Regions from separate parts of the Brooklawnia cerclae genome, predicted to be linked through region 3. Evidence: predicted binding sites of a transcription regulator. Region 3 holds the regulator's gene; each other region holds the start of a gene.

Region 1 (9,576 bases), 570 kb from region 3:
GATGTGCTCGTCCGGCAGTATCGGCGCGGCGACGACGTACGACGCGTCCACTGGCGCTCGACCGCCCGGACAGGCGACCTGATGGTGCGCCGCGAGGAACAGGCCTGGCAGCCGGCCACCCGGCTGCTCCTGGACAACCGGCGCGACGCCCATGCCGGAGACGGCCCGGACAATTCGTTCGAGTGGGCCGTCTCGGCGACCGCATCCATCGGGCTTGCCCTGTTGTCGTTCGGGGCCACGCTCGATCTTTCGGACGCGGACGGCGTCCTCGACTCACACGACAACGACCGCACCGTGTGGGCCCAGCGTCTGCTCGATGCCATGACCGACGAGCAGCTCAGCTGGGCCCCCGACCTGATGGCGATGGCGAGAACGGAACACGGCCGACGACAGGAGGAGGCCGTGGCGGCCGTACTGGGACGGCTGACGGACGCCGACGTGGCCCTCCTGCTCGACCTGCACACGGGTTCGGGCAGCGCGGTGGCGATACTGCTGGACGTCGGCACCTTCGCCGGCCTGCCGCACGACCCGGCCACGGCGCTTCGGGCTCAGGCGCTGACCGATCACGGCTGGACGGTCGCCGTCGCGGACGCGCAGACCACCGTGCCGGCCGCGTGGGATCAGTTGCGCAACGCGGTGGAGGCTGCCGCATGAGCACCCGGACGCCAACGCGAGCGGCCACGACAGACCCGGCGCCCGCGCGGACCAGGAGCGTGCCCGTCGCCACGACCCGCGACACCCTCGCCGTCGGGTTGGCGGCGGTCCTCGCCGCCCTCCCCCTGCAGCAGGTGACCGACGACCGGCGCTTCTGGGCGGCGGCCATCGCCGTGGTCGTGGTGCTCCAGCTCATCGCCGCCGCGACGCGGGCCCTCGCGCACCGCGCCTGGCTGCCGTCGCTCGTGCAGGTGGTCGTGCTCACCCTGGGCACCTGGGTCGCGGCCGGGCTGCAGACCGGTCTCCTGCTGGGTGTGCCTCCCTGGGGGTCGATCGAACTGGTGGTCCGGACCGCGGCTCAGCACATCGCCACGCAACCGGCGCCCATGGCCGCCGACGACGCCACCCTGATCGTCCTCACCGCGGCCGTCGGGATCATGTGCCTCCTGGTGGACTTCTGCTTCGTCGTCCTGGGCAGCGGGCTGCTCGCCGTCCTCCCGCTCCTCGGCAGCTACCTGGCGGCATCGGTGGTCAACACGCAGGCGGTGTGGCCGGGCAGCATGGTCGCGGTCTGCGCGGCCTGGCTGCTGCTGTTGGCGACCCGCACCATCGACCACGATCGCCGCTGGTCCCGGGGTCTGGCGCGTAGCACGGGCTCTCGCCCGGGAGCGGCGGTCTTCGTCGCCCGCGCCCTGCAGCTGGGCGCCCCCGCGGTCGCCCTGGCCCTGGTGGCGGGACTCGCCGTGCCCGCGGTCGGGGCCCGCGACCTGTGGCAACCGGGCGGTGACGGAACCGTGCAGCTGGTCGACCCGAGCATCGACCTCAGCGAGAACCTGCGGCAACCCGAAGACCTGCCCCTGCTCGCCTACACGACCACGGCGACCGGTGGCGTCTACCTCCGTACCAGCACATTGACGACGGTGAACGACAGCGGCTGGGTGCAGATCGACATGAGCATCCAGCAGGGCTTCCCCTCGCGCGCGCCCGGGGTGTCCGGCACGAGGCCCACCATCGACACCCAGATCAGCATCGGCGACTTCGCCTCGGTCTACCTGCCCGCCCCGTACGCCCCCAGTTCCTGGGCGGCCGAGGGACGCTGGGGCTACGATCCCGTGAGCCTCACCGTGCTGAGCACGGATCGCCAGCTGGGCGCCGAAGCGACCCGCGACCTGACCTATTCCGTGGAGAGCCTGGTCGTCGACCCGACCTCGGAGCAACTGGCGGACGCGGTGGCGGGCACGCCACCGGAAGGCAGCGCGGCCACCGAGGTGCCCGACGACGTGCCGGAGGAGATCATCGAGTTGGCGAGGCAGATCACCGCTGACGCGACGACCGACGGCCAGAGGGCGGTCGCCATCCAGAACTGGCTGCGCGACCCGACGCGGTTCACCTACGACGTCAACGCTCCCGACGGCACCGGCTACGAGGTGCTGGTCAACTTCCTTCTCGACTCACGGTCGGGATACTGCGTGCACTTCGCGGCCGCGATGGCGTTGATGGCTCGCGTCGTGGGCATCGGCTCCCGGGTGGCGGTCGGGTTCACACCCGGTGAGCAGCAGGCCGACGGATCGTGGGTCGTCTCGGCCCACGACATGCATGCCTGGCCCGAGCTCTACTTCAGCGGGATCGGCTGGGTGCGGTTCGAGCCGACGGTCTCGATCGGGAACGATCCGAGCTGGACCCAGCTGGAGCAGGAGCAACCGCAGTCGGAACCGACGACGACCACGACGAGTGCACCTACCACCCAGGCGTCGACGAGCACGCCCTCGGCGACGCCCAGCGAATCCGCCACCGACGAGACGGACGAGCCCGCCGGCACCGAGGCGCCCGCTGACTACGGCTGGCTGTGGTGGATCGTGGCCGCTCTCGCCGTGGCGGCCGCACCCGGTCTGATCCGCGCGGCACTCCGGTTGCGGAGGACCAGCGGGCGCGGTGACGCGTCCCGGCGCATCGGCGGAGCCTGGCAGGAACTGCGTGCGAGCGCGATCGACCTCGGCGTGGGGTGGCCGGACGGGACCCCCAGGCACGTGTCCGAGGCGCTGTCCCCCACCCTCGACGCCGCGGGCGGGGAAGCACTCGACCGCGTGGCGGTGCTCGAAGAACGCGCCCGCTACGCGGCGGGTGTGCCACAGGACGCGACCGTGGCGACCGATGTCGCGCTGGTCACGAAGCAGTGGCGTACGAGAGTGGGCACATGGACGAGGCTGTGGACCAGGATCGTGCCACGCTCCCTGTTTCCCCGCTCGCTGTCGACATCCTCGTCGGCTCTGCGAGACCTGCGGTGAGACCCTGGGGCATCACCGCAGCGATGGAACAGGTCAGAGATCGCCTTCCTGTCGACGGCGCCAGCGATCCTCCATGCGTCCCATGAAGGGCTCGGACGAAGGTTTCGCCTGCGGGCGTGTCGCGGTCTGAGCGTCCGTCACCTTGCGCCAGGACCCGAGCGCCACGATCGTCGCCGTGAACATGAGCACGAACCCGAGAACGCTGAGCACCCAGACGGTCTGCATCCCGGCGACGAGTAGCACGAGCCCGAGCAGGAAGACAAGACCTGCCAACGTTGCCCGGCGGCCATGGATCTGTCGGGGAGTGTTCCGGGACCCGAGCGTCTGTGCGAGCTTCGGATCCTCTGCGGCGAGTGAGGCCTCGAGCTGCGCGAGCAGCTTCTGCTCCTCTTCTGAAAGTGCCATGTCCCTCCCTCCTGCCACCTTCCGGCGGGAGCTTGTCGCCCCGCCACTGTGCTTGTGTCTCTCCAGTGTATGCGCGGCGGGGTATCGGTGACGACTTCAACGGGGACGAGCCGACCGTGTTCGTCTCCAGCGGATTCGCGCCGTCGATCGAGGCATCCACGAGCAGCGGGACGAGGCTGGGGGGCCGGCCCGGCCGGCTGCTCCGGAGGAGCTGTCCGATCCGTGGGTCGCCCCTGCCCGCGGCTCGTCCCGACTCGCGGGTCAGCCCTGTTCACGGCTCGTCCCCGCATGGCCGACCCGGCGTCGGCGGCACCGGAGGAGGTGCCGGTCGACCTCGTCCAGGAAGAGCGGGATGCCACGCACCAGGTCGTCCACCTGGCGGCCGCTCAACGGCGGGCGTCCCTCCAGCGCCGCGAAGTAGGACGCCCATTCGGCGAACCGCGGCACCTGGTGCGCCAGCCTCGTCCACAGCTCGACGGGGTCGAGGATCGGCCGCCCACCCGGTCTGTCACCCAATGCCGCGACCGCCCCCTGGCGGGCCGCGAGCATCGCCGCGCGGTATCGGCCCCCGGCGGTGGATGCCAGGTCCGCCTCGGTCGCCCGGGAACGTGCCCGCGACAGATCCGTCCGCACGCGACGATCCGCCACGGGCTGCGGCGTACGTCCCGCCGCCGCGACCCGCTCGGCCGCCTCGCCCCGCACAGTCTCGTCGCCTCGTCCGGCGTCTTCCTCGCTTCGCTCTGCGCGTGGCACGACCAGTTCGTCACGGACTCGCATTGACCCACCCCCAGGAATCGAACATGCGTTCGAACGAGTCTCCACTATGCGCCACCTCGGAGCGCGGGTCAAGACCGCAGCGGCCGGACGCGAGTGGTGCCCCCGTCCACGCCGGTGGACCAGCCCGGCACGCCCCGGCGCCCGCACCGCGTCCCGGGTGAATGGGACTGTCACACCGCCGTTGGACGCGAGGGATAGGCTGGATCTTCCGGTTTTTGTGAGGATGGGATCTCCCTTGACTGAACCTAACTCTCGCAGTGCAGACCAGACTCTGGCGCATGAGCTCGCGATCGAACAGGCGCACGTCGACAAGGTGTACGCCCAACTCGAATCGGCGGCGGCCTCCGCACGGCAGGTCGAGGCCGAGAGCCGCGCCAAGTTCCACACCGACCGCTCGGACTGGGTCCGGGAGGAGGACGGTACCGCACTGTTCGAACGCGACGCGTTCGCCTATCAGGCCGCACGCAGGCTCGCCATCCTCGACGCGCAACACGAGGGCCTCGTGTTCGGGCGTCTCGACTTCGCCTCGGACGAGGATCGCTACGTCGGCCGACTGGGCGTCCGCGACGCTGACTACGAGCCGCTGGTCATCGACTGGCGCGCCCCGGCGGCGGAGCCGTTCTACCGCGCCACCGCCCAGGACCCCATGGGAGTCGTTCGGAGGCGCGTGCTGAGATGCCGGGACGACCGGGTGATCGGCATCGAGGACGACCTGCTCGACCCCGACGACGACAACAACCTGGTCGTGATCGGCGAGGGCGCGCTCATGGCCGCCCTGCAGCGAGCCCGCGGCCCGCAGATGCGCGACATCGTCGCCACCATCCAGGCCGAGCAGGACGAGGCGATCCGCGCTCCTTACCAGGGCGTCACGATCATCTCGGGCGGCCCCGGAACCGGCAAGACCGTCGTGGCCCTGCACCGAGCCGCGTTCCTCCTCTACACGCATCGGCGCCGTCTCGAACAGGGCGGTGTACTGGTCGTCGGACCGACCGATGTGTTCATGAACTACATCGAGCGCGTCCTGCCCGGCCTGGGCGAGGACTCGGTGACGCTCAGGTCGGTCGGCGAACTGGCGACCGACGTGCTGGGCTTCGCCAGCCAGTCGGTGGACGACGCCGCCGCGGCAGTGCTGAAGGGCAGCCTGCGCATGCTGCAGGTACTGCGGCGCGCGGTCAACGAGCCCCTCACACCGGCGGACCTGCGCCTGCGCGTGAGCGTCAAGGGCGAGATCCTGACGGTCGAGGCATCCGAGCTGTCCGCGATCCGGCGCGACGTCCTCGCGTCCCACAAGGCCAACAGGGCACGTCCCGCGGTCGAGAAATCGCTGCTGGACGCGCTGTGGGCCAAGCTGCCGACCGATGTGGCCGCCGTCCTCGATCTCCCGCGCGATCTCTTCGAGGAGATCGTCACGTCGCAAGCGTCCTGGGTCATGTTCTGCAACGCGTGGTGGCCGGCTCTCACCCCCGAGTCGGTGCTGAGCCGCCTGGCCGATCCGGCGATGCTGCACAAGTTCGCCCACGGGGTGCTGGACGACGACGAGGAGGCGACCCTCATGGCGAGCTTCGAGCACGCGCGGGGATTCGTCCCGGACGCCGACAACCGTCGCCCGGCCTGGACCGTCGGCGACATCGCACTGCTGGACGAACTCGAAGCCATGATCGGCCCGATGCCCGAGCAGCCCGAGACCGACCCGACTTTGTTCCTCGCCGACGGCGCCGACGTGGCCGAGGTGGTCACGCTCGCCGACAAGCTGACCACCCGTCGCGAGGTCGACCCGGACGACGAGGGTGTCACCACATTCAGCCATGTGCTCGTGGACGAGTCGCAGGACATCACGCCGATGCAATGGCGGATGCTCCGCCGCCGTGGCCCGCAGGCGTCCTGGACCCTGGTGGGCGACCCCGCCCAGAGTTCGTACCCCAACACGGAGGAGTCACGCCGGGCGCTGCGCGACCTCATCGGCAAGGGTCAGTCGCGCACCTTCCGGCTGTCGACGAACTACCGTTCCCCCGCCGAGGTCATGGATCTCGCCGGGCGTGTGATCCGCTCGGTGTTGCCGGACGCCGACCTGCCCGCCGCGGTGCGCCGCACCGGCGTCCAGCCCCGGCTGCTGTCGAGCCGGCCGGACCGGCTCGGTGAGCAGCTCGGCCGCATCGTGCGACAGCTGTCGGACGAGGTCGAGGGCAGCATCGCCGTGGTCACTCCCCCGAGCCGGGCCGACGCCGTCCGCGCCCTGGTGGGAACCATGCCGCTGCCGGTGGGCGTCTCGTCACGGCTGGTCGTCGTCACCGCACTGCAGGCCAAGGGCCTGGAGTTCGACGCGGTGATCGTCCTGGCCCCCGACGAGATCATCGCCGAGACCCCCGGCGGGGTCCGCGTCCTCTATGTGGCGCTCACACGGCCGACGCAGCGGCTCGTGACGCTGGACCTCACCGATGGCCTTCCCGGAGCATGGCAAGAATCTCTCGAGTCGCCGCTGAGCGATTCTGCGTGAAGAAGTGCAGGCCTGGCGCTCCGCCGGCCAGCAGCCGCTCGCACAGCTCCGCGGCGATCCGGCACCCGACCGTACGCACGGCGTCCGGGTCGTCGGGGGCGCGCAAGAGTTCCTCGGCGACGCGCGCGGGAATATCGGCGTGCGAGAGTTCGGCGAACTTGCCCAGCTGCCGCACGCTGGTCACGGGCATGATCCCGCCGAGCACCGGGAGCGTGCATCCGGCGTGGCGCGCCCTCGCCACGAGCTCGAAGTAGTGGCCCGAGTCGAAGAAGAGCTGCGTCACCGCGAACGATGCGCCCGCCTGCTGCTTAGCCAGCAGAATCCGGGTGTCCTGTTCGAGGGTCGAGGACGCGTGGCCGTCGGGGAAGGCCGCCACGCCCACGCAGTAGTCGCCACGTGAGCCGATGAGCTCGACCAACTCGGTGGCGTTGGACAGCCCGCCCGGGAAGGGTTCCCACGGCGTCGACGGCCCACCGGGCATGTCCCCGCGGATCGCGAGGATATTGCGCACCCCGGCGTCCCCGTAGGCGTCGATGACGGCCTTGAGCTGATCGACGGTCTGTCCCGTGCACGTCAGATGGCCCATGACGCGGAAGTCGGTCGATGCGAGGATGCCCATCGTCGCGTCCAGGGTTCGCTGCCGGCTCGATCCGTTGGCGCCGTAGGTCACCGACACGAAGTCGGGACGCAACGGCTCCAGTTGCGCGATCGTCTCGGTGAGCCGCTGCTGGCCGTCGGCGTCCTTCGGGGGGAAGAACTCGAAGCTGAAGGTGGGGCCGGTGGCGGATGCGAGCAGATCGGCGATGGTGTCGGGCGACGGCATGAATCCACTCTACGGGCGCTGCCGCGAACGGCGATCCCGAGGCCTGAGGGGTGGACCACTAGCATCTCTGCCATGAGACCAGACCCGGCCGATCCCACGTCCACCGATTTCCGCGAGGCCGTCGGCACCCGGTTGGGCGCTCATCTCGACACGATGGCCGCACGCCTGGAACCGGTCTCCCCCATCCTGCCGGTGCTCGTCGACGTGGCGCGCGACCTCACCGCCGGCGGGAAACGGCTCCGTCCGGGGTTCGCCTACTGGGGTTGGATCGCCGCCGCGGGCACCGACGATGTGCCGGAGGCCTTGCTGGGGGCGGTGAGCGCCTTCGAGTTGCTGCACGTCGGGGTCCTCATCCACGACGACGTCCTCGACGGCTCGGACACCCGGCACGGCCGTCCGGCCGCCCACCGGCAGTTCGAGGCGTGGCATCGGGCCGGTGGCGGCTCCGGTGACGCGGAAGCGTTCGGGCGGGCGATGGCCGTGCTGCTGGGCGACCAGCTGATCGTCTGGTCCGGGGAGCTCGCCACCACCGCCGGGCTGGAGCCCGACGCCTGGCACCGCGCGGCCCCCTACTGGCACGCGGTGCGCACCGAGGTGAACTCGGGGCAGGTGCTCGACGTCTGCGCCCAGTACGGGGTGGGACGCGACCCCGGTGCCAGCGCCGAGCAGGTCGCCACCCGCGTCCTGGAGGAGAAAACCTCCCGCTACACCGTGCAACGCCCTGTTCAGTTCGGTGCGGCGGCGGGTGGTGCGGACGAGCACGCGATCGATGCTCTGGGACGATTCGGACTCGCGCTCGGACGAGCGTTCCAGCTGCGCGACGACCTGCTCGGCGTGTTCGGCGACGAGACGACCACCGGCAAGCCCGCCGCCGGCGACCTGCGCGAGGGCAAGCGGACCGTCCTCGTGGCGAGGGCACTGGAATCGTCCCCGGACGCCGCCGAGCTGCAGGGCCTGCTCGGGCGCGCCGACCTGACCGATCCGCAGATCGACCGGGCGCGGGGGATCCTCGTCGACAGCGGAGCGGTCGAATCCGTGGAGCAGACGATCACCCGTGACTACGCGCGGGCGCTGGCGGAACTCGACGCGGCGCGCATCACGGCTCCCGGCCGCCAGGCACTGGCGGAGTTGGCGCGCATGTGCGTGGAGCGCGACGCCTGAGCTCGGGCATCGTCCCACGGCACTCCGCGGCATGCCCTCTCCCCTTCACCTTCGCCCGGCGGGCTCACTAGGATGAATCGATGCTCATCTCCGACACCACCTGGACGTACCCGAGCGGGAGCGCTCCCCACGTCAGCCTCGTGCAGATCCCCCGGCCCCTTCTCGGCGAACTCGCCCGGCAGGAGCACGGGCCCGCCACCGTGGCGAGCCGCCTCGTCACGCCGTACCTGACGGGTCCCGAGTGCAACGCCCTGTGGCGGCTCCGCGACGACCAGCTCGACGCCCAGCCCGCCGATGCGGCGTGGGTCACGCGGTTCGTACTCACTCCGGGCGTGGCCGGCGCGGTGGGGGTGGCGGGTTTCCACGGACGCCCGGATCCCGACGGGATGGTCGAGGTCGGCTACCGCATCGAACCGGGTCACCGCCGACGGGGGTATGCGCGAGCGGCATTGGAGACCCTGCTGGCGATCGCACGAGAACACCCATCGGTGAAAGTCGTCCGCGCGAGCGTGAGCCCCGGCAACATCGCGTCGCGATCGCTGATCGACCAGTACGGTTTCACGGAGGTCGGGGAGCAGTGGGACGACCAGGACGGGCTGGAGACGATCCTCGAACTGCCCGTGCAGGGGTAGGAACCATCAGCGTGGAAGATTGTGGTTCGACTACGCACCACAATCTTCCACGCTGACCGGCTGCCGACAGCCCGGCCCGGACGGCGAGCCCGCGGGCGTCTCCCGGCGGTATGGTCATGTCTGCCGACACCGAACGGCGGACGATCCGCCACGACCGACCCGGAGGACGCGAATGGGTGACGATCTCAGCCGAGCCGCACGACGTGTCCAGGACGCGCTCGTCTCGCACGGGTTGACCGCCCAGGTCAGGGAGTTGCCGGGATCCACCCGGACCGCGGCCGACGCAGCCGCGACGCTCGGCTGCGAGGTCGGCGCCATAGCGAACAGCCTCATCTTCATGGCCGA
Region 2 (9,576 bases), 550 kb from region 3:
GAACGTGGGCACGGCCGCACTCGAGAATCCGGAATGGTGTGAGCGCATCATCGCCTCGTACGGTGATCGCATCGCCATCGGCCTCGACGTGCGTGGCCAGAAGCTAGCGGCACGGGGCTGGACCGAGTCGGGTGGCGATGTCTTCGAGACGGTCAAGCGCATGACGGATGCCGGCTGCGAGCGGTTCGTCGTCACCGACGTGGCCTCCGACGGCATGTTGACCGGCCCGAACTTCGAGCTCCTGGGCGCCGTGTGCGCGCGGACGACGGCCCGGGTGGTCGCCAGCGGTGGCATCTCGTCCCTGGAGGACATCCGCATGCTCCGCGGCCTCGTGCCGATCGGGGTGGAGGGCGCCATCATCGGCACCGCTCTCTACGTGGGCAACTTCACGCTCGGGGAGGCCCTGGCCGAGGCTGGGAGCCTCCAGCCCGACGCCGGTCGATAGCCCGCTCGGTAGTCTGTGAGCCGCCATGAGCGAGCAGCCGTCCTGGAGTGAGGCCATCGTCGAGGGAAGCCTCGACTGGTCGTTCCTGAAGCGCGACGACCTCTACGAGATCGCCGAGCTGTGCGCCGCGATCGCCTACATCGACGATCCGGCGCAGCCGAGAGATCTTGCCGACCTGTTGCGCGACTACGACATGCCCCATGCCCACGCCGATGTGCACGCGGTGGTGGGCCGCGACGGGGGCGGGACGATCGTCGCCTACGCCTGGAACCACATCAGCCCGTCGAACAGCCCGCTGCCCCACGTGTGGATGGAGTTCGGCGTCCATCCCGCCTGGCGTTACCACAAGATCGGGCTCCGCCTGGTCGAGTGGGCGATCGATCGTGCCCGCGTGTGGTACCGGCACATCCGCCAGGCCCATCCGGGCATCGGGCCGTTGTGGGCGGGTGCCGCGGTGGACGAGTCGTCCCGGGTCGCCGACGATCTGCGTGAGAACGGCACCCTGGCCCCGCAGCGCTGGTACTTCGACGCGCACCGATCCCTGATGGACTCGCCGCTGCCGTCGGCCCCGGTGCCGTCCGGCATCGAGTTGCGGATCTTCGATCCTGAGTGGTCGGAAAAGGTGCGGCGCGCGCACAACGACGCCTTCAGTACGCGGCGCGGTGCCCACGACGTGGGCGAGGAACAGTGGGAGGCCTCACTGGCCAGGCCCGACTTCCGGCCCCGGTGGTCGTGGATCGCGGTCGACACGACGGCCGAGACGCCGGAGGTCGTCGGGTATGCGCTGAACAGCGAGATCCATGACTCCGAGACGGGCTGGCGTGAGGGCTGGACGGAGCGCTTCGGCGTCTGCCCGCGTAACAGGAGGGCCGGGCTGGGGCGTTCCCTGCTGGTGGCGTCCATGCGTACTTTCGTGGAACAGGGCTGCACCCTGGCGGGGGTGGGCGTCGACACCGACGATCCGTCCCGCGCCGAGCGTCTGTTCGGGACGCTCGGTTACACCTTCGACGATCGGGTCGTGCTGTTCGGCAGGTCGTTCTCCGACTGAGGTCGGCGGCCGTCTCGATCGTGCTCCCGAGCGTGTCGAAGGATTCCGTGTTCCCCGACATGAACCGGCAGGGGTGTTTCACGTCGATGACCCGCGTCGACTACACTGTCCACGGTTCGGAGCAGGATAGGGGAGTTGCATGAGTGGGCATTCCAAGTGGGCCACCACCAAGCACAAGAAGGCGGCCATCGATGCCAAGCGCGGCAAGCTGTTCGCCAAGCTGATCAAGAACATCGAGGTCGCGGCGCGCGTCGGCGGTGGCGATCCTGCTGGGAACCCGACTCTTTACGACGCCATCCAGAAGGCGAAGAAGAGTTCGGTGCCCAACGACAACATCGATCGCGCCGTCAAGCGCGGCTCCGGTGAGGGCTCCGAAGCGGTCAACTACGAGTCGATCATGTACGAGGCCTACGGGCCGGCCGGCGTGGCGATCCTCATCGAATGCCTCACCGACAACCGCAACCGTGCGATCTCCGATGTGCGTGTGGCCGTCACCCGCAACGGCGGGACGATGGCCGACGGCGGCTCGGTGCAGCGGCTGTTCGCGCGCAAGGGAGTCGTGACCGTCGGCGTCCAGCAGGAGACACCCGGCGAGGGACGCAAGACCACGACGCGCACGATCACCGAGGACGACCTGCTGGAAGCCACGCTGGAGGCCAACGCGGAGGACATCGAAGAGGTCGGTGATGTCTTCGAGGTGACCAGCGACCCCAACGACATGGTCGAGGTGCGCAAGGCGGTTCAGGCCGCGGGCATCGACTACGACGCGGCCGACGTGCAGTTCGTGGCCAGCTTCGACCAGATCATCGATCGGGTCGAGGACGCGGAGAAGCTCGATCGGATCGTGGACGCGCTGGAGGATCTCGACGACGTCCAGAACGTCTTCACCAACGCCGACTACAGCGACGAGGTGCAGGCCGCGCTGGAGGCGGAGGACTGAGCCCCCGGGCCGCGCGGCGCCGTCGAGCCCGGCCGCCTCGGCGCGCCTGGGAATCGGGGACACCGTCGGCCTCTAGAATCCGAACATGTGTTCGGGTCGGCGGACGCGTCCCTGGCCGGGGACGCGTGTCGAGCAGCCGGTGAGCCTGATGGGCCCGACGGGTCCGATGAGGGGGTGCGGTTCGTGCGGGTGATGGGTGTCGATCCCGGGTTGACCCGCTGCGGCGTCGGCGTCATCGACGGCGCGGCCGGGGCCCCGCCCCGACTGGTGGACGTCGGAGTCGTCCGCACACCGAGCGACCTCGATCACGCGTTGCGCCTGCTGGCCATCGAGCGTGGGTTGGAGGAATGGACCACGCGCCTGCGTCCGGACGCTGTCGCGGTGGAGCGTGTGTTCGCCCAGCACAACCTCATGACCGTGGCGGGCACCGCCCAGGCGGCCGGAATCGCGATGCTCGTCGCGGCCCGGCACGGCATACCCGTCGTCCTGCACACGCCGTCGGAGGTCAAGGCCGCGATCACCGGTTCCGGCCGCGCCGACAAGGCGCAGGTCGGGACGATGGTGGCGCGTGTGCTCCACCTGTCGGAGCCCCCGAAGCCCGCGGACGCCGCGGACGCCGTCGCGCTCGCCCTGTGTCACCTGTGGCGGGGCGGTTCGGTCAACAGATACGCCGCGGCCGTGAAGGCCCACGAGGCGGTCCGCAGGTGACCGCGAGGACGCGAGGACCACGATGATCGCCCAGCTCACCGGGAAGCCCGCCGCGCTCGGCCCGAACTGGGTCGTCCTCGACGTCGGAGGGGTCGGGTTCCGCGTGCAGTGCACCCCGGTCACCGCGGCGGGACTGCGCCCGTCCGAGTCGGCGACACTGGCGACGTCCCTGATCGTCCGCCAGGAGGCGCTGACGCTCTACGGGTTCGCGAGCGCCTCCGAGCGCGACGTGTTCGAACTCCTGCAGGTGGCCAGCGGCGTCGGGCCCAGGATCGCACTGGCGGCACTGAGCGTCCTCACCCCCGACCAGTTGGCGCGGGCGATCCAGGCCGAGGACCTCGCCGCTCTCACCAAGGTCCCCGGCATCGGCCGCAAGGGTGCGGAGAAGATCGTGGTGGAGTTGCGCGACCGGGTCGCGTCCCTGGTCACCGAGCCGGATGATCGGCCCCGGGTCGCCAGCCTGGCGGACGAGCCCTGGCGGGCACAGGTGAGTGCGGGTCTTCAGGGCCTCGGCTGGTCGCAGCGGGACGCGGAGCAGGCCTGCGACCGGGTCGCCGCGCTGGTGGACGACGACCCGGACGTGAGCCTGGCGACGCTGATGAAGGCGGCGCTGCAATCGCTGGCCCGGGTGTGAGCGGGTGATCCGATGACCCCACGCGAGGATGAGACCGAGGCCGCCAGGACCTCTCCGGTGGACCCCTGGCCCACGCCGGACGAGCGGGCGGCCGACGCGACCCTTCGCCCCGGCACCCTGAGCGAGTTCGAGGGCCAGCCGCGCGTCGTGGACCAACTCGGGCTGGTGCTCGAGGCCGCGAGGCACCGGGGGCACACCCCCGACCATGTGCTGCTGTCCGGGCCGCCGGGCCTGGGCAAGACGACGCTGGCCATGATCATCGCCACCGAGATGGGCGCACCCCTGCGTATCACCTCGGGGCCGGCGATCCAGCACGCGGGCGACCTCGCGGCCATCCTGTCGGGGCTCACCGAGGGCGAGGTGCTGTTCCTCGACGAGATCCATCGGATGAGCCGGCCCGCGGAGGAGATGCTCTATCTGGCGATGGAGGACTTCCGCGTCGACGTCGTCGTCGGCAAGGGACCGGGCGCGACGGCCATCCCGATCGAGATCCCGCCGTTCACCCTGGTCGGCGCCACGACCAGGGCCGGGCTGCTGCCGGGACCGCTGCGCGACAGGTTCGGGTTCACCGCCCAGCTCGACTTCTACGAGGCCGCCGACCTCGAACGCATCGTCGTGCGGTCGGCCGCCCGGCTCGGCATCGAGGTGGACGACGCGTCCGCCGCCGAGATCGCACGCCGGTCGCGTGGGACGCCCCGGATCGCCAACAGGCTGCTGAGGCGCGTCCGCGACTACGCGCAGGTGCACAACGGCGGAGCCGTGACGCTGGAGTTGTCCCGGGGCGCTCTGGAACTGTACGAGGTCGATCCGCTCGGGCTCGACCGGCTCGACCGGGCCGTGCTCGAGGCCATCTGCCGCAAGTTCGGCGGGGGACCGGTCGGGGTGTCGACCCTGGCCATCAGCGTCGGGGAGGAGACCGAGACCATCGAGGAGGTCGCCGAACCGTTCCTGGTGCGCCTGGGTTTCATCATGCGTACCCCGCGCGGCCGGATCGCCACCCCGGCAGGATGGCGCCACATCGGGTTGGTTCCGCCCGATCGGTCGGGTGGCGCGCAGCCCGACCTGTTCGCCTGACGGCTCCGAGCCTGTGGGTCGGCTGTGGCTCCCGGGCTCGAATGCCGGGATGGCGTGAGGACTCGGTAGTATCGGTGCGGTGCGTCGTCCGTGCGGCGTGGCCGAGAAAATCTCCGAACCGAACGGTTCTGCTCCAGTTAGGTGCTGCATATGGAACTGCTGATCATCATGGTCGTCTTCATCGGCCTGATGTACGTGCTGATGGTGCTTCCCCAGAAGAGAAAGGCGGATCAGCAGAAGAAGCTGCTGAACGAGATCCAGCCGGGCACCCGGGTCATGCTCAACACCGGCATGTTCGGGACGGTCAGGGTCACCGGTGACCAGCAGATGGTCGTCGAGTTGGCCCCAGGGGTCGAGGTCACCGTCGTGAAGCAGGCGGTCCTCCGCACGACGACCGCCGACGAGGAGGAGTTCGAGTACTCGGATCCGGACGCGGTGACCACCGGAGACCAGGACGCCGACGTCGAGGACGCGTCGGTGGCCGACGACGATCAGCTGTGGCAGCTGAACCCCGAGGACGCCGCCGGCGTCGAAGCCGTCCAGGTCGGCGACGATCAGGAGACCGACATCCCGGCAGCGGTCGTCGACACCGATCCCGAGCAGCCCTCCGATGTGGCGCCCGCCACCGCCGATGCGGCCTACACGCCGAACTACACCGAGCCGACCTACATCGAGCCGGCCTACACGCCGGCAGACGCCGAGCCGGTCGGCACCGAGCACACCGACACGGCCGAGGACATCGCCGATCAGACAAGCGCATCGTCCGGCGACAAGGGCCCGGACGACAGCGAAACCCGCCCGGCCCGCTGACGGGGGCGCATCCGAGTGGCCACGACCAATGACTACAAGCCGGGACGCATGCTCCTGGCGTTCGCGGCGATCGTCTGCCTGCTGTACGCGCTGATGGCGGTCGTCGGCTCCTGGACCCCACGCCTGGGCCTCGATCTGCGGGGTGGTACGACCATCACGCTGACGGCGGCTGCCTCCGACGGAGGAGGCGACGTCCCCCGGGAGAACCTGGAGATGGCGCGGACCATCATCCAGAAGCGAGTCGACTCCCTCGGCGTGGGCGAGGCGTCCGTCACGATCCAGGGCGACAACCAGATCGAGGTCGCGGTCCCCAATGTCAACAGCGACGAGCTCGTCGAGCTCGTCGGCAGCACGGCCCAGCTGAGCTTCCGGCCGGTCATCGCCGTGCAGCAGGTCGAATCGTCCACCGCCTCCGCATCGCCGAGCGCGTCGTCATCCTCGTCCGCATCATCGGACGAGACGGCGTCGTCGGGCGAGACATCGAGTTCGGAGACCTCGGCCCCGTCGTCGTCGGCCACCTCGTCCAGCGAGGCCACATCCGCCCCGGCCAGCACGGCCGAGCGTCGTCCCGTGCCGGCACTTCCGACCGAGCCGCCGACTCCGTACAGCCCCAGGCCGACCACGCCCGGGACCGAGGAGCAGACTCTCGACGAGAAGCTGGGCTACACGCCGACCGAGCAGGACGCCGAGGAGTTCTACGCGTTCCAGTGCGGTGACGACTTCCCCGACGTGAGCGATCAGCCGCTCATCGCCTGCAGCCAGGACGGCACCGCGAAGTACTTCCTCGGGCCGGTCATCATCGACGGCGACCAGGTCACCGACGCGACGGCCGGAGTTCCGCAGGGTCAGCTGACCTGGGTGGTGTCGCTGTCGTTCGACGACGAGGGATCGCAGACCTTCGCGGACGCCACCGAGGCACTCTCGGCGAACCAGTCGCCGCAGAACCAGTTCGCGATCGTCCTCGACGGTGAAGTCGTCTCGGCGCCGTCGGTGAGCGAGCAGATCACAGGTGGCCAGGCCCAGATCAGCGGCGGGAGCATCACCGAGGACAGTGCCCGGTCGCTGGCCTCCACGCTGCGTTACGGCGCCCTGCCGATCGAGTTGGAGACCAGCTCGGTGGACACCGTGTCGCCCACGCTGGGCGGCAACCAGATGACGGCGGGCATCATCGCCGGCATCATCGGCCTGAGCCTCGTCGTGGCCTACAGCCTGATCTACTACCGGGGCCTCACCGTGGTCGTGGTCGGGTCGCTCGTCGCAGCGGCGATCGTGACCTACGCCGTCATGGTGTTGCTCGGGTCGGCGGTGGGCTTCGCCCTGAACCTGCCGGGCATCGCCGGCGCGATCGTGGCCATCGGCGTGACGGCGGACTCCTTCATCGTCTACTTCGAACGGATACGTGACGAGATCCGCGACGGGCACAGTCTGCGCCATTCGATCGAATCAGGCTGGCACAAGGCACGGAACACGATCCTCATGGCCGATGGCGTGCAACTGCTCGCGGCGGTCGTCCTGTACGCGCTGGCCTTCGGCAGCGTCAAGGGCTTCGCGTTCACGCTGGGCATCACCACGGCCATCGACCTGTTCCTCGTCGTGTTCTTCAGCCACCCGATGATGACCATCCTCGGCCGGACGCGGTTCTTCGGCGAGGGACACAAGTGGTCCGGGTTCGACCCCGAGCACCTGGGGGTGTCCCGGGCGTCCATGCTCGGACGACGGGCCAGCTCGCGCAGACGTACGCGTCCCGACACGACCGGGGGTGCGTCCGCGAGACGCTCGGGCACGACCACCACCGCCGGCGGCCCGACGGACAACACGACCAAGGAGGCCGCCGATGAGTGACACGATGACCCGGACGGACAAGCCGTCCCCGTCGTTCTCGCACCGCCTCTACACCGGTGACTTCGAGTTCGACTTCATGAAGCATCGGCGCGCCTGGTACACCTTCAGCGCGGTGCTGATCCTGATCTCGCTCCTGGCCGTCGGCCTGCGGGGTCTCAACCTGGGCATCGAGTTCGTCGGCGGGTCGGTCTTCCAGGCACCCGCCCAGGTGCAGTCCGACACGATCGACCGCTTCACCGCGGCCGTCGACGACGCGGGGGTCTCCGAGCTGGACGCCCAGGTCAACAGCGTCGGCTCCGACACCGTCCGTGTCCAGACCCGGAGCCTGACCAACGAGGAGGTCACCGAGGTACGAGCGGCGATCGCCGACGAGGCGGGGGTCTCGCAGGACGACGTCGCCTACAGCCTCATCGGGCCGTCCTGGGGCGAACAACTCACCAAGCAGGCCCTGGGTGCCCTGGTCGTCTTCCTTGTCCTGGTCGGGTTGCTGATCTGGATCTACTTCCGTGAGTGGAAGATGTCGGTGTCGGCCCTGATCGCGCTGGCCCACGACCTCATCGTGACCGTCGGCCTGTACGCGCTGGTCGGCTTCTCCGTGATGCCGTCCACGGTGATCGCCGTGCTGACGATCCTCGGCTATTCGCTGTACGACACGGTCGTGGTCTTCGACATGGTGCGGGAGAAGACCCGCGACATCAAGAGCCAGCAGCGCACCTACACGCAGGCGGCGAACGCGGCCATCAACCAGGTGCTCGTCCGGTCGATCAACACGACGATCATCGCGGTGCTTCCCGTGATCGCCATCCTGGTGGCGGGCGTGGTCGTGCTCGGCGGCGACGGGCCGCTGGCCGATCTCGGCCTGGCGATGCTGATCGGCATGGTGTCGGGTGCCTATTCCTCGATCTTCCTCGCCACCCCGCTGCTGGCCCACCTGCGCGAACGTGAGCCCGAGATGCGCCGCCACCGGGCGGCCCTCGAGAAGAACCGCACTCGGGCTCGGGCTCGGGTGAGCGCGGCGGTGACGGACGCGGAGGTCTCTCCCGCGAGCATGCCGCTCGCGGCGACCCCGGCATCGGGCACGTTGGAGTTCGCCGAGGAGGAGGTGCCTGTCCCGGTCGTGGACGACGTCCTCGACCCGGACGAGACCCAGTCCAGGAACCAGCCGAGGAAGAGCTCGCGTTCGAACAGGAAGAAGTGATGGAGCCCATGAAGCCCGAGACGTCCGACCCCCGTGTGGAGCATGCCGCGAGCCTGATCCGCAACGTGCCCGACTTCCCCAAGCCCGGGATCCAGTTCAAGGACATCACGCCCCTGCTCGGGGACTCGGGTGCGTTCGAGGGCGTCATCGACGTCCTCGCGGAGTCGGCTCCCGCGGGCATCGACGCGGTGTGCGGTGTGGAGTCCCGTGGCTTCCTGTTCGGAGCCCCGCTCGCTCTGCGGCTCGGGGTCGGGTTCGTGCCGATTCGCAAGCCGGGCAAGCTGCCGGGCACCGTGGTGGAGGAGCACTTCGACCTCGAGTACGGCTCGAGTGTGCTGGCCATGCACATCGACGGGATCCAGGCCGGCCAGCGCGTGCTGCTGGTCGACGACCTGCTCGCCACGGGGGGCACATTGTGCGCCTCCGGCAAGCTGATCCATCGGCTGGGGGCCGAGGTGGCGCAGGTTCAGGTGGTCATCGAGCTGGCCGATCTCGGCGGACGCGCCAACCTCGCCACGTGCGGACTAAACGAGGTGCTGGCGTTGTTACAAACCCCGTAAGGCGGGCGACCGAGCCGAAGTCGTCCGCGGCGCGACGGGTCCCCGGACGGGCGTTCGGTGTACGGGGTTGTGGTTGGGGCTACACTCGTCGTTACGCAACTCGGCGAAAGGGGGCACCAAGTTGTCTGGAGACAGCGTCTACGGGCCCTACGGGTCGGGTGAGGGCATTCCGGGCGCACCGCAATCGGCCACACTCGAGCGGGTCGCGGCAGGCCCCGAGCAGCCTCGTCTGCGCATGCGCCAGCGCTTCGCGCGTTTCGGCGCGGTCAATCGCACGCCGCAGTCAGCCGTTCTCGATCCGTTGTTCGCGGTGGTAC
Region 3 (9,576 bases):
GTACTTGAGTTTTCATCTTCCCTCGTCCCTCGCCCGGACAGCGAGTTACATTCCTCGTGCCAGCCGCACGGAATGGCGCGGCGGGGTGTCCACCCGGTGGCGCCAGGAACACCGAGGTCTCGCTCACGTCCGCGAAGGCCACCCATGACCACGGCCGTCGAATCGGCCGTCCACTGGACCCTGCCGGTGTTGCTCCCGGTCGCCGCGTGGCTGTTCCTGTTCCGGCCCGCGCTGAGCGACGCGGCTGGGCGGTCGTCCCTCTGCGCGGCACCCATCCCGAGATCGCACTGCGCCACACCGCGGGATGGTCCCCCATCGCGGCGAGCGCCGACTTCCGCGTCGAGGCGCCCTACGGCCCGCAATGGACGATCTACGCGGAGCCCGAGTTCCTCCCCCTGGCCAGCTGTGGGCGGTGATCGACGTCCTGATGGCGAACGCGGCGGCAGACGGCATGCCGCTGATCCCTGGCATTCCGCCGGAGTCCACGTCGTCGGACGGTCGGCAGCCGAGTTTCACCCCCGAGACGGCCCGCGGACTGCTTGGACGTATCGGGCGCCACGTGACCTAGCCGCCGATCGGGAGAAGCGACGTTGCGGGCCCGTTCTCCTCGGCACCGCGCTGCTGTTCGGCGGGCTGTACGCAGCGGGATTCCTGCTCACCGGCGATGCCCTGTTCTTCTTGCACCAGAGTTGAGCGATTCCCGGGCCGGCGGCCCCCTGCGGGCGAACCCGCGTGACACAGTTCCTTCAAATCAGGCCGGGCGGTGGCTCACGTCAGCATCACCCGTAGCCACCAGGTCAGGCCGAAAAATTTGAAGGAACTGTGTCACGGCCTGGCCCGGTGACTCCGGGTGCGAACGTGTTTTCTGCCCCACACAGACGGCGGGCCGGCCCCTCCCGGAGGAGGAACCGGCCCGCCGTCAGGGCGTCGACTAGCTGCAGCCGCTGGTCGAGCCGCAGCCCTCGCAGACGTAGCAGCTTCCGGACGGCCGCATCTTCGTGCCGCAGGTCATGCACAGTGGCGCGTCCACCGCCAAGCCCGTCATGGTCTCGAGCAACTCGGCCGTGGTGTGCGGCTTCGCCTCGATCAGCACCGGCTGGAGCGGCCCGGCACCGTCGACCCGGAGGTCGTCGCCCGCGTCGTTCTTGAGCTGCTCCGACTCAGGCATCTCGGCCGCTTCCTCCTCCGAGAGGTAGCTGCCCGTCTCCACGTAGCGAGCGCGCTCGGACGCGGTGTAGATGCCCAACTCCGCCCGCTCGTCGAACGAGAGGTAATCGAGCGCCAGCCGCCGGAAGATGTAGTCCATGATCGACTGGGCGATCCGGATGTCCGGGTCGTCGGTCATGCCGGCGGGCTCGAACTTCAGGTTCGTGAACTTCTGGACGAAGCTCTCCAGCGGCACCCCGTACTGCAGGCCGATCGACACCGCGATCGAGAACGCGTCCATCACACCGGCCAGGGTCGACCCCTGCTTGCCGAGCTTCAGGAACACCTCACCCAGACGCCCGTCGTCGTACGAACCCGAGGTCATGTAGCCCTCGGCCCCCGCCACGGAGAAGCTCGTGGTGCGGCCCGAACGCGACTTGGGCAGGCGCTGGCGGCGCGGTCGGTACTCGATGCGCACCTCGGGCTCCGGAGTCGCGGCCTTCTCGTCGACCTTCTTCGCGTCCGACAGCGGCTGACCGACCTTGCAGTTGTCGCGGTAGACCGCGATCGCCTTGAGGCCCAGGCGCCAGCCCTCCATGTACACGTCGGCGATATCGTCGACCGACGCACTCTCGGGCAGGTTGACGGTCTTGCTGATCGCACCCGACAGGAACGGCTGCACAGCGGCCATCATGCGCACGTGCCCCATCGGCTTGATCGCCCTGGCGCCCATGGCGGTGTCGAAGACCTCGTAGTGCTCGGGCCTCAGGCCCGGGGCGTCGATGACATTGCCGTGCTCGCTGATGTGCGCGACGACCGCCTCGACCTGCTCCGGCTGGTAGCCGAGGTTCTTGAGGGCCTGGGGCACCGTCTGGTTGACGATCTGCATCGAGCTGCCGCCGACCAGCTTCTTGAACTTGACCAGCGAGAAGTCGGGCTCGATGCCCGTGGTGTCGCAGTCCATCATGAAGCCGATGGTGCCGGTCGGGGCCAGCAGGGACGCCTGGGCGTTGCGGAACCCGTTGTGGGCGCCGAGTTCGATCACGTGCTCCCACTCATGGCCGGCGGCGTCACGCACCTCGCGGTCGAGCGAGTGCAGCGGCCGGAGGTCGTCGTTCGCGGTCTGGTGCTTGCGCATCACCCGCTGGTGGGCATCGGCGTTGCGGGCGTACCCCGTGTAGGGGCCGACCACAGCGGCCAGTTCTGCGCTGCGCCGATAGGCGACGGCAGTCATCAACGAGGTGATGGCGGCGGCGAGCGCGCGTCCGCCCTCCGAGTCGTATCCCTTGCCGAGCGCCATCAACAGGGCGCCCAGGTTCGCATACCCGATGCCGAGCTGACGGTAGTCGCGGGTGGTCTTCGCGATCGGCTCGGTCGGGAAGTCGGCGAACGTGATCGAGATGTCCATGGCGAGGATGATCAGTTCGACGGCCTTGGTGAACCGGGCGGTGTCGAAGGTGTCGTCCGGACGCAGGAACTTCATGAGGTTGAGGCTCGCCAGGTTGCACGACGAGTTGTCCAGGCTCATGTACTCCGAGCACGGGTTGGACGCGGTGATGCGTCCCGACTCGGGGTTGGTGTGCCAGGCGTTGATCGTGTCGTCGTACTGCAATCCGGGGTCGGCGCACTCCCACGCGGCCTGGGCGATCTTGCGGAACAACTCGGGAGCGGCGACCGTGTCGATGACCTCACCGGTCGTGCGTGCCCTCAGGCCGAACGAGCCACCGTCGACGACGGCCTGCATGAACTCGTCACTCACCCGCACGGAGTTGTTCGCGTTCTGGTACTGCACCGAGGCGATGTCCCTGCCGCCCAGGTCCATGTCGAAACCGGCGTCGCGCAGAACGCGGATCTTCTCCTCCTCGCGGGCCTTGGTCTCGACGAACTCCTCGATGTCGGGGTGATCGACGTCGAGGACGACCATCTTCGCGGCCCGGCGGGTCGCGCCACCCGACTTGATCGTGCCCGCCGACGCGTCCGCGCCACGCATGAAGCTCACCGGGCCCGAGGCGGTGCCGCCGGACGAGCGGAGCAGTTCCTTGGACGAACGGATCCGCGAGAGGTTCAGGCCGGCACCCGAGCCGCCTTTGAAGATCATGCCCTCCTCGCGGTACCAGTTCAGGATCGACTCCATCGAGTCGTCCACACTGAGGATGAAGCAAGCGCTGACCTGCTGCGGTGCCTCCGTGCCCACGTTGAACCACACGGGCGAGTTGAAGCTGAAGTACTGGTGCAGCAGCAGCCACGTGAGCTCGTCGGCGAAGACGCCCGCATCGGCCTCGGAAGCGAAATAGCCGTTGTCGAGGCCGGTCTGGCGATACTTGCCGACGACGCGGTCGATGAGCGTCTTCAGGCTGGCCTCGCGCCGGGGTGTGCCCAGCGCCCCCCGGAAGTACTTCGTGGTGACGATGGTGGACGCGTTGACGCTCCAGAAGTCGGGAAACTCGACGCCATGCTGTTCGAAGACGGTCTCCCCGGTCTTCCAGTTCGTCTGGACGACGTCACGCAGTTCCCAGGTCACCTGGTCGTACGGGTGCACCCCTTCGGTGGTGAACACACGCTCGATGGTCATTCCGCGGCCTGCGGACTGCAGGTCGGTCCTCTGGTCATACGTCGTGTCGGTCACGATCTTCTCCTGCTCATGAGTGATGGCGGTGGGTGGGTTGGTGCGCGCTGACGGATCAGTGCGTGGCGGTCGGTTCGAGGTCCTGGTCGCCCAGATCCCCTGCTTCGGCCAGTAGCTCGGTGGCGCGCATCCGGGCGATCTCGTCCAAGAAGTCGTCGACCGAGTTGTAGTGCTTGTAGACGCTCGCGAAGCGCAGATAGGCCACGGGGTCGAGTTCGCTCAACGGGCCGAGGATGGCCACACCGACGTCCTCCGTCGGGATCTCGGCCTGGCCGGACGCGCGTACGGCCTCCTCGACAGCCTGCCCGAGCCGTGCCAACTGGGCTTCGGTGACAGGACGCCCCTTGCAGGCCTTCCGGACGCCGGCTACGACCTTGTCGCGATTGAACGGTTCGACCACACCGGACTTCTTCACCACGACCAGTTGCATCTGCTCGATCGTCGTGAAACGCCGTTCGCATGCCGGGCACTGACGACGACGGCGGATGCTCGCACCGTCCTCGGAGACCCGGGAGTCGAGCACGCGCGAGTCGCAATGGTGACAATAGGGGCAGTGCATCGTTCCTCCTCGGCTGCCGTGCGTCTGTGGATAGCTCTGTGGACATCTTGTGGGTGGTGACCACAATCTGTGGACAAAAGACATCCGTGTAACTACTAGATGTAGGAACAGTACATCTTTTGATCATCAAATCAAGGAGGTTTGGGAACGACGCGCGGGGAAACCGGGCGATTCGGCGTGTCGCCGCGATTGCGTCAGACGATGTTGCGCACGACGGCGAAGACCACGCCGATGACACCGACGATGACATACAGCCTGTTCTGCCGCAGGAGCGGACGCGCCCACCGCGGAGGACGAACGGCCGGACCGCCCAGGGCCTCCACCGCCCACACGACCCCGCAGACGATCAAGACGCCCACGGCCACGACGAACAGTGCATTGAGCGACCATGCGGACGCCACGTCTCCCCTTGTCAGCCGCAGTGCCGCCCGCGTCGAGCCGCACAATGGGCACTGCAGGCCGGTCAGTTCGCGGAACGGACACGGGACTCCCACTCCCAGGACCGCGTGAGCGGCAGCGATCGCCCCTCCCACGAGCACGAATGCACCCAGCCTTGTCAACGCGCGACGCGCGGAGAAGGCTGGGAGCACGGGTGCCGGCGCAGACATAGTGGCCATTATCCGTCCTTCTGAGCTTCGATGCGACCCATCGGCCCGTAGGATTCAGTGCAGTCACGCAACGCGATTGGAGAATGCTGTGAGCAACGACTACTGGGGTCGACCGGCCGACCCGAGCCAAGACCCAGCTGGTCACGAGCCTGGGCAGTCGGACCAGGACTCCACCCCGCAGGCTGAGCAGACCCCGACCGGTGACGGGCAGCCCACATACGGCCAACCCGCTTACGGCCAGCAGCCTTCGCCCAATCAGACCAGCCCCTCCGAGCAGAGCGGCCCATCGGCAGGCTCCTCGGCCACCTCCGACCCCACTGCCCCCTACGGACAGTCGCCGTACGGAAGCCCTTCCCCTTCGCCCTACGGTTCCGCGCCGTACGGACAGCAGCCCTCCGGGCAGGCCGGTGCCTACGGGCAGACCGGTGCCACTCCGGCCGGGCAGCCGTCGTCGCCCTACGGCCAGTCGCCGTACGGTCAGACGTCCTACGGACAGTCGTCGTACGGCCAGTCGTCGTACGGCCAGACCGGCACACCGTCCACCCCGGGGACGAGTTCCACCCCGACCGCGAGCCCCTACGGGACGCCCAGCCCGTACGGACAGGCCAGCACCCCCGGCTACGGGCAGGCGGGCACATCGGGCTCCTACGATCAGGCCGGGCAGTCGGGATACGGACAGCCGGGTGCCACCAGTCCCTACGACCCGACCGCACAGTCGGGCTACGGACAGCCCACGTACGGGCAGTCGGGATACGGGCAGACACCCTCGTCCCAGTCCCCGTACGGTCAGCAGCCCGCCGGATCCCCGACCTCGCAGGGATCGCCGAGCTACGGCTCGTCCTACGGGCAGAGCGGCTACGGTCAGACCGGTTCTCCTGCCCAGGACGCCTACGGGCAATCGTCCGCGTCCCCGACCTCCCAGGGTTCCCCGAGCTACGGTTCCTCGACGTCCTATGGCCAGAGCGGCTACGGACAGACCGGCGCCTACGGACAGGACGCCAACCAGGCTTCCCCGAACTACGGGCAGACCGGCGCCTACGGGCAGAGCGCGGGCTACGGCACCCCGTCGTACGGGCAGGACGCGGGATATGCGACCCCGGGCGCTTCCGGCGGCTACGGACAACCCGGCTACCCGCCGCAGGATTCGTACGGGCAGCAGCCGAACTACGGCTACGGCCAGCCCGCATACTCCGGCGAGGTGTACGGGCCGGTGGGCGCAACCGGTGCGCCGTACGCATCGTGGGGCAAGCGTGCCCTCGGTTGGCTCGTCGACTACCTGGCCCCCGCGATCGTCACGGGGATCATCGGCTCGGCGATCAACGGGGTCGCCGGGACGGACTACAACGGTAACGGGATCGGCAACGTGGTCGAGTACGTGCTCTTCTACGGTTTCCTCATCTACAACACGGGTTACCTCGGCGGCACCACCGGCCAGTCGTACGGGCGCCGGATCGCGAAGACCCGCCTCGTGGCGGAGTCGACCGGCGCTCCTCTCGGCTTCGGCATGGGCTTCCTGAGGTTGGTCGCCCACTTCCTCGACAGCCTGATCTGCGGCATCGGCTGGCTGTTCCCGCTGTGGGACGCCAAGCGCCAGACGCTGGCTGACAAGGTGACGTCCAGCGTGGTCATCGACGAGTCGGTGAGCCCTGTGCCTCCCACCGGCTACCCGCAGCAGCCCCAGCAACCGATGGGATACTGACACCTTCGTTCGCAGGCGCCCCACAGCGACCTGCGAACGATGCACGAACGGCGCCTGCCCTCGCGGCGGGCGCCGTTTCCTGTGCACGCAGCTGGACAACGGATCGGGCCACGATCAGGAAAGACCGGTCGCGGAAGTGGCGTCGAGCGACAGGTACTGCGCACCGATCACCACAAGGCCCAGCACGACCACCAGCGCGAACGCGATCATGACCACCGCGAGGCCGCGTTCCGTCAGTCTGATCGGCTGACCGATCACGTCGCGTCGAGCAGCGGGTTGCGATCCGGAAGAGGTGCGCAGTTGGGTCTGCCGCGAGGACGTCTCCCTCTGCGGCACCGGGGACGCGGGCAACGTGACAGTGGCCCTGTGGACGATGACCCGGCCGGCGACGACCGAGGACCCTACCAACGGGGCGCCGGGCTGACTCGGGCGGCCACCGGGAGCAAGCGGCCTGGTGACCGCGGACCGTGAACGACGCCGACGCAGTTCCGCCCGCGCTTCGGGAGTGAGGGGGAACTGCCGGATCACGGCACCTTCCGCGTCGCTCGCCGACGATGCAGCATCGCGGGCGCCCGGCGTCCCTCCGTCGTCATCGCCGACCTGCTGGAAATGATGAACTGTCGCGCTCATGATGTTCCCCCGTCTGTCCGTCTTCCCGGCCGCCGTCTTCCATCCGTTTCAGCACCACGACCCGGCCATGTCGAACATTTGTTCGATACAAGACTCTAAGCCTTCTCACACCTTCGATCAAGTGTTCGATTCGAAACTCGGTCCGGCGAGTCGTCCACCATCGCACCAGGCAGGTCTGACATTTTTCACGCAGGTCGCGACATCTTCGAACAGGTGTTTGAATCCGAGGCGTGTTTTCCCTAGTGTTGTGCCATGATCACAGTCAGGCGTCCGGGAACAGGCCCCACTCCCCCACGACGGCGAGCAGGTCGTCCCACCGACGAGTCGGTCGCCCGGGAAATGGCCACCTCGGCGTCCATCAGCGAGTTGCCCGACGGCCCGGCTGATCCCGATGGTCTGACTCCTCGCCAGCGCCGCATTCTCGAGTTCATCCAGGCCACGGTCGAGTCACGGGGCTACCCGCCGACCATCCGTGAGATGGGTGAAGCCGTCGGGCTCGCCAGCCCGTCCAGCGTGTCGCACCAGCTCAAGGCACTCGAGTCCAAAGGTTTCCTGCGGCGGGATCCGAATCGTCCCCGGGCGCTTGAGGTCCGCCTTCCCGCGCCGCGCCCGTCGAGCGAGAACATCCTCGCCGGAGTCCCCGACCCGGACGACCCCGCCGACCCGACCGACATGGCCGATGCGTTCCCAGTCGCGGTGCAGGTCCCGCTCCTCGGACGAATCGCGGCCGGTGCGCCCATCCTCGCGGAAGAGCAGGTGGAACAGATCATGCCGCTTCCTCGCCAACTCGTCGGCGACGGCACGTTGTTCATGCTGGAGGTCCGCGGCGACTCCATGGTGGACGCGGCCATCTGCGACGGCGACTATGTCGTCGTCCGGCAACAGCCCTCGGCCGACAACGGGGCGATCGTCGCGGCGATGATCGACGGCGAGGCCACGGTCAAGACCCTGCAGCGCACTCCCGGGCAGGTGTGGCTGATGCCGCACAATCCTGCCTATCAGCCGATCGACGGGAACCAGGCAGTCATTCTCGGTAAGGTCGTCGCGGTTCTCCGGCACGTCTGAGATTCGCGTACCAGGAGAAGAGTTCGTGCGTCAGGCCTTGTCGGCAAGCCGCTGAAGGGCCTGGACGACGATATCGGCGTCCGTGGTCGTCCAGAAGGGCGGAAGGGACGCCCGCAGGTAGCTGCCGTATCGTGCCTTCATCAGCCGGGGGTCGAGCACGGCGACCACCCCGCGGTCGTCCGTCCGCCGGATCAGCCTGCCGGACCCCTGCGCCAGCAGCAGTGCCGCATGGTTCGCCGCCACCTGCATGAACCCGTTGCCACCCGCATCGGCCACCGCCTGCTGGCGTGCCTGCATCAACGGGTCGTCGGGCCTGGGGAAGGGAAGCTTGTCGATGACCACGAGCCGGCAGGTGTCGCCCGGGACGTCGATCCCCTGCCACAAGGACAGCGTGCCGAACAGGCAGGACTGCTCGTCGGCCACGAACACGCGCGTCAGCTCACTCAGTTGCGCGTCGCCCTGGCACAGCACCGTCACGCCGGGGAGCTCGCGTCGCACGTGGTCGGTGGCCAGTTCGGCAGACCGCTGCGACGCGAACAAGCCCAGGGTGCGTCCGTCGGCCGCCCACACCAGCTCGGCCAGTCGCGCCAACGCGTCCCCGGCGATGCCGTCACGACCCGGGTTGGCCAGATCCGTGGCGACGTAGAGGATCCCCTGACGGGCGTAGTCGAACGGCGAGCCCACGTCGATGCCGCGCCAGGCGAGCTCATCAGCAGGTTCGTCCGCATCGTCCAGCCGAGCGGAGCGCCGCAACCCCACGTCCCCTGCGAGCGCGTCGAACGAGCCCCCGATCGACAGCGTCGCCGACGTCAGGATCGTCGTGCATTCGCCGAGCACCTTGTCGCGCATGAGCCCGGCCACGGACAACGGGGCGACGTTGGCCTGCCTACCAAAGCGTTCGCGATCGCTGACCCAGACCACGTCGGTCGCCTCCAGCTTCGCCATCCTCTCGGCGACCTCGAAGATCTCCTTCATCGCGGCGGCCGCCTGGGATCGCTCCGGATCGGCCTGCTCCCCGCCCTGCGACATGGCGGACACCGCCCGGCGCGTCACCTCGCGCACGACGCCGAACGCGAGTGCCGCCGGCGACTGGCCGTCGGTGACGCGCCCGGGAGCTGTCTCGTCCAGCGCGTCGCGCAACGCGTCCACCACGTCCAGCAACTCGACGGACAGGTCATCGTCGAGCCAGGACGACGATCGTTTGGCGACGCGATCGATCTGCTGCGGGGACAGCTCGCTGCTC

The links. The regulator LexA, encoded in region 3, represses DNA repair genes until DNA is damaged. The targets are predictions, from matches to a motif close to TCGAACANNTGTTCGA.
Region 1: a site for LexA is predicted at 4,139-4,154, ahead of FB473_RS10880 (SAV_6107 family HEPN domain-containing protein). Genes of this name have one in related genera too.
Region 2: a site for LexA is predicted at 2,513-2,528, ahead of ruvC (crossover junction endodeoxyribonuclease RuvC). Genes of this name have one in related genera too.

The regions. Positions count from the first base shown of each region.
Region 1 is NZ_JAAMOZ010000001.1:2,334,953-2,344,528, forward strand. Features, by position in the region: gene FB473_RS18475 (DUF58 domain-containing protein) at 1-654, shown strand, start outside; gene FB473_RS10870 (transglutaminase TgpA family protein) at 651-2,939, shown strand; gene FB473_RS10875 (DUF3040 domain-containing protein) at 2,973-3,344, opposite strand; gene FB473_RS10880 (SAV_6107 family HEPN domain-containing protein) at 3,606-4,121, opposite strand; gene FB473_RS10885 (HelD family protein) at 4,357-6,615, shown strand; gene FB473_RS10890 (methylenetetrahydrofolate reductase) at 6,551-7,438, opposite strand; gene FB473_RS10895 (polyprenyl synthetase family protein) at 7,511-8,599, shown strand; gene FB473_RS10900 (GNAT family N-acetyltransferase) at 8,680-9,231, shown strand; gene FB473_RS10905 (YbaK/EbsC family protein) at 9,404-9,576, shown strand, end outside.
Region 2 is NZ_JAAMOZ010000001.1:1,216,452-1,226,027, forward strand. Features, by position in the region: gene priA (bifunctional 1-(5-phosphoribosyl)-5-((5-phosphoribosylamino)methylideneamino)imidazole-4-carboxamide isomerase/phosphoribosylanthranilate isomerase PriA) at 1-445, shown strand, start outside; gene FB473_RS05850 (GNAT family N-acetyltransferase) at 471-1,493, shown strand; gene FB473_RS05855 (YebC/PmpR family DNA-binding transcriptional regulator) at 1,633-2,433, shown strand; gene ruvC (crossover junction endodeoxyribonuclease RuvC) at 2,626-3,141, shown strand; gene ruvA (Holliday junction branch migration protein RuvA) at 3,164-3,775, shown strand; gene ruvB (Holliday junction branch migration DNA helicase RuvB) at 3,788-4,849, shown strand; gene yajC (preprotein translocase subunit YajC) at 5,000-5,659, shown strand; gene secD (protein translocase subunit SecD) at 5,675-7,501, shown strand; gene secF (protein translocase subunit SecF) at 7,494-8,699, shown strand; gene FB473_RS05890 (adenine phosphoribosyltransferase) at 8,708-9,259, shown strand; gene FB473_RS05895 (RelA/SpoT family protein) at 9,381-9,576, shown strand, end outside.
Region 3 is NZ_JAAMOZ010000001.1:1,761,862-1,771,437, forward strand. Features, by position in the region: gene FB473_RS08160 (hypothetical protein) at 207-416, shown strand; gene FB473_RS08165 (vitamin B12-dependent ribonucleotide reductase) at 932-3,718, opposite strand; gene nrdR (transcriptional regulator NrdR) at 3,828-4,331, opposite strand; gene FB473_RS08175 (DUF2752 domain-containing protein) at 4,526-4,948, opposite strand; gene FB473_RS08180 (RDD family protein) at 5,028-6,638, shown strand; gene FB473_RS08185 (hypothetical protein) at 6,753-7,268, opposite strand; gene lexA (transcriptional repressor LexA) at 7,521-8,333, shown strand; gene FB473_RS08195 (ATP-dependent DNA helicase) at 8,364-9,576, opposite strand, start outside.